DNA from 3 places in the Sphingobium sp. 3R8 genome. Region 3 is predicted to be linked to each of the others. Evidence: predicted binding sites of a transcription regulator. Region 3 holds the regulator's gene; each other region holds the start of a gene.
The links. The regulator LexA, encoded in region 3, represses DNA repair genes until DNA is damaged. The targets are predictions, from matches to a motif close to GTTCCNCNCTTGTTCT.
Positions count from the first base shown of each region.

Region 1: the regulator LexA is predicted to act here: its motif matches at 1,090-1,105, upstream of K9B33_RS20665 (LexA family protein).
Region 2: the regulator LexA is predicted to act here: its motif matches at 986-1,001, upstream of K9B33_RS16200 (ATP-dependent helicase).

Region 1 is NZ_JAIQXR010000028.1:50,144-52,409, reverse strand. Features, by position in the region: gene K9B33_RS20670 (Y-family DNA polymerase) at 1-619, opposite strand, end outside; gene K9B33_RS20665 (LexA family protein) at 623-1,054, opposite strand; gene K9B33_RS20660 (DUF2971 domain-containing protein) at 1,191-1,847, shown strand; gene K9B33_RS20655 (recombinase family protein) at 1,874-2,266, opposite strand, start outside.
Region 2 is NZ_JAIQXR010000017.1:72,268-74,533, forward strand. Features, by position in the region: gene K9B33_RS16200 (ATP-dependent helicase) at 1-915, opposite strand, end outside; gene K9B33_RS16205 (GFA family protein) at 1,021-1,419, shown strand; gene K9B33_RS16210 (Fe-S oxidoreductase) at 1,563-2,039, shown strand; gene K9B33_RS16215 (RrF2 family transcriptional regulator) at 1,999-2,266, opposite strand, start outside.
Region 3 is NZ_JAIQXR010000001.1:287,275-289,540, forward strand. Features, by position in the region: gene K9B33_RS01370 (ComEC/Rec2 family competence protein) at 1-727, shown strand, start outside; gene lexA (transcriptional repressor LexA) at 718-1,395, opposite strand; gene glp (gephyrin-like molybdotransferase Glp) at 1,465-2,266, opposite strand, start outside.

The DNA of each region.
Region 1 (2,266 bases), on a different contig from region 3:
GATCGGCGGTTGTCTTGATGCCCAATGGGCGAAGGCGGGCTTCCAGCGCCCTGCCTATTCCCCACACTTCAGATACGGGCCAATGCTCAAACAGACGGCGGCGCAGCTCGACATCGTGGAGATCGACCACGCCGCCCCATACCTTCTCCGTTGCCTTCGCAAGCGCATTGGCAACTTTCGACAGGGTTCGTGTCGGTCCAAGGCCGATCCGGGTAGGCAGGCCCACCGATCGCAGAATGTCTTCGCGGACCTGGTGCGCTGTTTTCACGTCGCCCAAACCCGTGGCCAGCACCGGCAGACGGAAAAAGCTTTCATCAATCGAATAGACTTCGATCATGTCGGCGTGCTCCGCAATCACCGCGTTGAAGCGCCGGTTCATGTCCGCATAAAGCTCGTAATTGCTCGATCGAAGCTGGATGCCATGACGCTTGATATGGTCGCGCATCTTGAACACCGGGTCGCCCATTTTGACATGGAGCGCCTTTGCTTCCTCGCTCCGGGCAATAGCGCAGCCATCGTTGTTGGAAAGGACAATGACAGGCGCTCCGCGCAGAGACGGATCGAACACCCGCTCTGCGCTAACATAAAAATTGGCGATGTCGACGATGGCCCAGGACATCGGCTATCGCCGGTAATCGCGGACGCCGGTCCGCACGACGCCCCATATCTCGACACCTTCGGCCGGGGTTGGCTCATAACATTGCAGGCTATTGCGCGCTTCAAGCAGCATGACTCCGCAGCGGCACACGAGTTGGCGGCAGACGAACCCGCCATCGACGATTGCGATGACGATGTGCCCCTCGACGGGCCGGGTATCGCGATCGACCACAACGACATCATTGTCGTGGATCCCGGCGTCGATCATGCTGCTGCCGCTGATACGGAACACAAAACTCGCCGCTCGATCGAGCCGTAGCAGCTCGATCAGGCTGATCGCATCATCCTCCCAATCCTGGGCGGGGCTTGGAAAGCCGGCTCCTGCTGCGCCGACGATGCGAAGAACGGTCCCCTTCGGTGCGTCGGCAAGCGGGACCGGCTGCATCATCGGCAGCATATATGATTCCCTTCAAGCCGCTTATAGCCCGCATTGGAACGAAAAGTGAACAGATAGATTGCGCGTTGGCCGTGGACGAGTGTGGAGCGGCCCCATATGTCGCATGTGTAGCTTTGAATATGATGTGAGGAATGCGGTGCGGCTCTATCACTTCGTCAACCGGGAATTTGGGCTGGCCAATCTTACCAAGCGCCGTTTGAAGATCGCCCGGTGGAATGACCTGAACGATCCGTTCGAGCTTGCCGGAGCGATCTTTGCTGACAAGGATCTGCGCAAGGAGATGCGCCGCATCAAGGATGAAATCCATGCTGCGATGGGGATGCTCTGCTTTAGCAAAAACTGGAGAAATCCTGTCCAGTGGAGCCACTATGCCGACAACCATAGAGGCATTTGTCTCGGTTTCGACGTACAAGACGATATATTGCAGGAGGTAGATTATGTGCCCAAGCGTATCGAGTGTACGCTTGAAGAGATTCAGGCGTCATCGGATAAGGAAACACATGAAAATCTGATCCATGTGATGATGGCCACAAAATATATAGATTGGCATTACGAGCAGGAAGTCCGAGTTTTCTCCATGCTCAAGAACGAAGACAATGGACTGTTTTTTCAAAAGTTCGATCAGGATGTTGAGTTGCGTGAGGTCATCGTGGGGGCCAGTGCGCAAGTGTCACGCGCTGATGTAGCTCAGGCGCTGGGCGCGCACGCAGAGGGTGTCGATGTTTGCAAGGCGCGCTTGGGCTTCAACAAATTCGAGATCGTCAGAAATAAAGACGAAAGCCTCTGGAAGTGACGGAGGCCGTCTGATCGCCGTAAATGTCAGGTGGTTGCCGAAGCGTCGTCCAACCTGGTTTCCGCATTGATCGCTTCCTGCTCCGGCGCTGGAAGATGCCTATATAATGTGGCGACCGACACGCCGATCGTCGGCGCAATCTCTCTAGCGGTCATCCCAGACGCCAGGAGTTTTCGTGCGGCCTCGATGCGTTTGGGAGTCATGACTGTCTTGCGGCCCCCTACCCTGCCCTCACGCTTTGCAACGATCAGCGCGGCCGTCGTGCGTTCACGGACCAGATCGCGTTCCATCTCCGCCATCGCCGCCATGATGTGAAAGACGAGCTTGCCGGCAGTGCCTGCCGTGTCGATCCCGTCAGTGAGCGAGCGCAGGCCGATCTTACGTTCCGCCAGATCGGCGGCAAGATCGACCAGCCCTTT
Region 2 (2,266 bases), on a different contig from region 3:
CCCTGATGCGGCGCCCAGTATGTGGGGCGTGGAGCGATAATTCTGCTCCAGCCGGATGATGGTCGCGCCGGGAAAATCCTTTTCGAACCGCAGGATATTGGCGACCTCTGCGCCGCGCCATGAATAGATGGACTGGTCGTCGTCGCCGACGCAGCAGATATTCTTGCGCGTCTGGGCCAGCAGCCGCAGCCAGAGATATTGGCTGGAGTTGGTGTCCTGATATTCGTCCACCATGATGTAACGGAAACGTTCCTGATATTGCTCCAGCACGTCGCGATGCTTCTTCAATATCGTCAGAACATGCAGCAGCAAGTCTCCGAAATCACAGGCATTTACCGCACGAAGCCGGGCCTGATAGGCGGCATAGAGCGTCTGCCCCTTGCCATGGGCATAGCCTTCCGCCTCGCCCGCCCCGACATCCTCCGGGGTCCATCCCTTATTCTTCCACTGGTCGATCAGCCCGGCCAGTTGCCGTGCGGGCCAGCGCTTCTCGTCGACCCCCTCCGCCTGGATGAGCTGCTTGAGCAGCCGCAACTGATCGTCGGTATCGAGGATGGTGAAATTGGATTGCAGTCCGACCAATTCGGCATGACGGCGCAGCATCTTCGCCGCGATCGCATGGAAAGTGCCGAGCCAAGGCATCCCCTCTACCGCGTCGCCGATCATCCGCCCGACGCGCGCCCGCATCTCGCGCGCGGCCTTGTTGGTGAAGGTCACGGCCAGGATCTCGGACGGCCAGGCCCGCCGCGTGCCGATCAGATGCGCCAGCCGCGCGGTCAGCGCCGCCGTCTTGCCGGTGCCCGCACCCGCCAGCACCAGCACCGGCCCCTCGGTCGTCAGCACAGCCTCCCGCTGGGGCGGATTGAGCCCGTCGAGATAGGGCGGGTCATTGGGGGAGGGGGTAGGGACTGTCATGGCTGGACAACTAGGCATGGGGTGGATCGGGGGCAAGGGGCGCGCCTCTTGCGGTGACAGGGCTTCTATGAGAACAAAAGGCGAATCATGCAAGGGAGCAAGCCGATGGTGACGGGACGATGCCAATGTGGGGCGATACGCTATGAAGCGACCGGCGAGCCGGCTTATAGCGCCATTTGTCATTGCAGCGACTGCCGCGCCAGCGCCGGCGCGCCGATGGTGGGCTGGGCGCTGTTCCCGGCGGACGCCGTGACGATCACCGGCGATCCGGTCCGCTACCAGTCGTCCGACAATGCGACCCGGCATTTCTGCGGCACCTGCGGCACCGGCCTTTTCTACACCAATCCTGTGGTTTTTCCCGGCGCCATCGATATTCAGAGCGCCACGCTGGACGACGCCGCGACCCTTCCGCCGGAGGGGCATGTGCAGATGGCCGACGCCGTGCCATGGATGGCGACGGCGCACGAACTGCCCAAATATGATCGCTACCCCGACGGCCCCTGACCCCCGACGCCGTTCATCTGGTCGCACCTATGCCACGTTCGGCCGTCATGGCGGAACGGGGATGTCCTGAAGCCGGTTCTTCGTCCGCCCGTCCTAGAAGCGGGCGACCTGCGGGTCGAAGAACATAGGAAAGGATGATCCCGATGAAATCCATCATGCTGGCCGGCGTTGCGATGCTGAGCTTCACCACTTTGGGTGCCGCGGCCGTGGCGCAGGATACGCCCGCGCCCAGCAGCCAGCCGCCCGGTGACGCCATGACGCCGCCGTCCGAACCCGCAGCCCCGGCGACGCCAGCCACGCCCGGCGATGCGGGTATGGCGACCCCGCCAGCGCCTGCCGCGCCGGCAACTCCCGCCATGCCTGCAACGCCGCCACAGGGCGATCCCAATGCCGGCCAGCCGACCGGCGCCGTGCCGGCGGACCCCGGCATGGTTCCTGCGCCTGCTGGCGTGCCCAAAAACCCGGCCGCTCCGGTCGGCTCTTCCGCCAACCCTGTGACGGTCGGCGGCAACATGACCCCGCCACCGACAGAGGCGAAGGACTATCCGCGCTGTTCCCGCACGGTGCAGGACAGTTGCGTCAATCCGGGCGAGGCCGGGAAGATGCGCAAGCGTCGCTGACCGCCGATGCCGGGACGGGCAGGGCGGCGATCAACGCCGCCAGCCCGGCCCGGTCCCGTGCCGCATCGGCCAGGCTGTATCCGTCGAGCACGGCCATGAAGGCGACAGTGGCTTCCGCCAATATGGCGGTCAGGCCACAAGCCCGGCGGATCGCGCAGTTTGCGCAGTCCGCCATTTTCATGTCCGGCTCGCTATACCGGACCACCGCGCCGATGCGCATCTCTCCG
Region 3 (2,266 bases):
CTTGGGCGCGCCTTTCTGGTGGTTGACGCAGCAGGCGCTGAACCTGTTGCTGTTACTGGCCCATGGCGTGGCGGCCAGTCCGATGGCGACATTGCTGGCGCCGACCATGGGCATGGGGCTATTCGGTATCACGGTCGTCGGGCTGCTCTGGTGCCTGTTGTGGCGGACGGGGTGGCGATGGCTGGGACTTGCGCCGGTGCTGATCGGCGTGGCGGTCACCTTTACCGCCGCGCCGCCCGATATCCTGATTACCGGCGACGGGCGGCATGTCGCCGTGCGGACGGGAAAGGGCATGGCGATATTGCGCGATCGGGCGGGGGATTATGTGCGGGACGTGCTGTCGGAAAGTGCAGGTTATGACGGCGAACTGGCGGCGATCGCGGATTTGCCGGACGCACGCTGTTCGCGCGATCTGTGCGCTGTCGGCGTGAAGGACGGCAATGGCCGTAGCTGGCGGCTGCTCTTCACCCGCAGCACAGTGCTGATCGAGCGGTCCGACTTCGCCCGCGATTGCGCCGCGGCGGACATCGTCGTCAGCGATCGGGGGCTACCGCGCTGGTGTCATCCGCGCTGGATGAAGATCGACCGCCGGTTGCTGGCACGGACCGGCGGCCTGTCCATCACCCTGGCAAAGGGCGAAGTTCACACCGTCCATCGAGTCGGCGACGCACATCCCTGGATCGTTCGCCCACCCCGTGGATCAGGACGACCCAAATCTCAATTATAGCGGCGCAGCAGCCCTGCCAGCTTGCCCTGGATGCGGACCTGCCGCGGGTCGTAGATCTGCGGTTCATAAGCGGAATTGGCCGGATCGAGCCGGACGCGGCTGCCCTCGCGGCGGAAATATTTGAGCGTGGCTTCCGCTTCGTCGATCAACGCCACGACGATCTGACCTTCGCGCGCGACGTCGGTGCGCTGGATCAGGGCGAAGTCACCGTCGAGAATGCCCGCCTCCATCATCGAATCGCCCGACACTTCCAGCGCATAATGGTCGCCCGCACCCAACAGCGCGGCCGGCACGGAGAGCATGGTCTGCCCCTCCATCGCCTCGATCGGCACGCCGGCCGCGATCCGGCCGTGCATCGGGATTTCGATCACGTCATTGGCGGCGATCGGTATAGGCGCCGCGACCTTGGGTTTGAGCGCAACGACTGGCGCGGGCACCGGCGCACGATGCATCGCGTCGGGCAGCTTCAGCACTTCCAGCGCACGGGCGCGATTGGGCAGGCGGCGGATGAACCCGCGCTCCTCCAGGGCATTGATAAGCCGGTGGATGCCGGACTTGGACCGCAGGTCCAGCGCATCCTTCATTTCCTCGAACGAGGGCGAAACGCCGCCTTCGTCCAATCGGGTCTGAATGAAGCTCAGCAATTCCTGCTGCTTGGGCGTCAACATCGCGGTCCTCCGTGGAACGTATGAGGAACGCATAGGAAACAGATGAAGGTTAGTCAAGCACCGAACATGTCAGGGCAGCGGCAGGATCACCACCCGATCGCCCGGTGCGGCCGCTGGCGATCCGGCCGGGCGCAGGATCAGGCAGTCGGCTTTCGCCATGGCGGCGGTGGCGGCGCTGTCCTGCGACGTCACCGACACGATGCCGTCCTGCCCGCGCCAGGCGCGGAGATAATCGTCGCGATCGCCAGTGGCCGGGAGAGGAGAGGCGAGTGGCGCGTCGCTCATGGGCGGAAGCGGATCGCGCGCGCCGCCCAGATGCCGGACCAGCGGGAGCAGGAACAGCGTCGCCGTGACGAAAGCCGAAACGGGATTGCCCGGAAGGCCCAGGAACAGCGTATCGCCGATGCGACCGGCCATCAGCGGTTTGCCCGGCCGCATTTTGATCTTCCAGAAATCGAGCGCACCGCCCGCCTTAATGAAGGCGGGCCGCACCAGATCATGGTCACCGACGGAGGCGCCCCCGGTCGAGACAATGATGTCCGCCGTCCGCGCCCGGTCGAGCGCGGCCGCCATGGCGTCGAGATCGTCCGGTACGATGCCGAGGTCGATGACGTCGCAGGGCAGGGCGGCGAGCAGGGCGGCAAGCATCGGCGCGTTGGAGGAAGGCAGGAAACCCGGCGGCGTCGGGGCGCCGGGCGGCACCAGTTCATTGCCGGTGGAGAGCAAAGCGACCATCGGCCGCCCACCCACCGGCACGGCGCCATGACCGCCCAGCACGGCCAGCGCGATCTGCGCCGGACCGAGGCGGCTGCCTGCCTCCAGCAACAGGGCGTCCTGCGCGAAGTCGGAGGCGGCGCTACGGACATGGCGG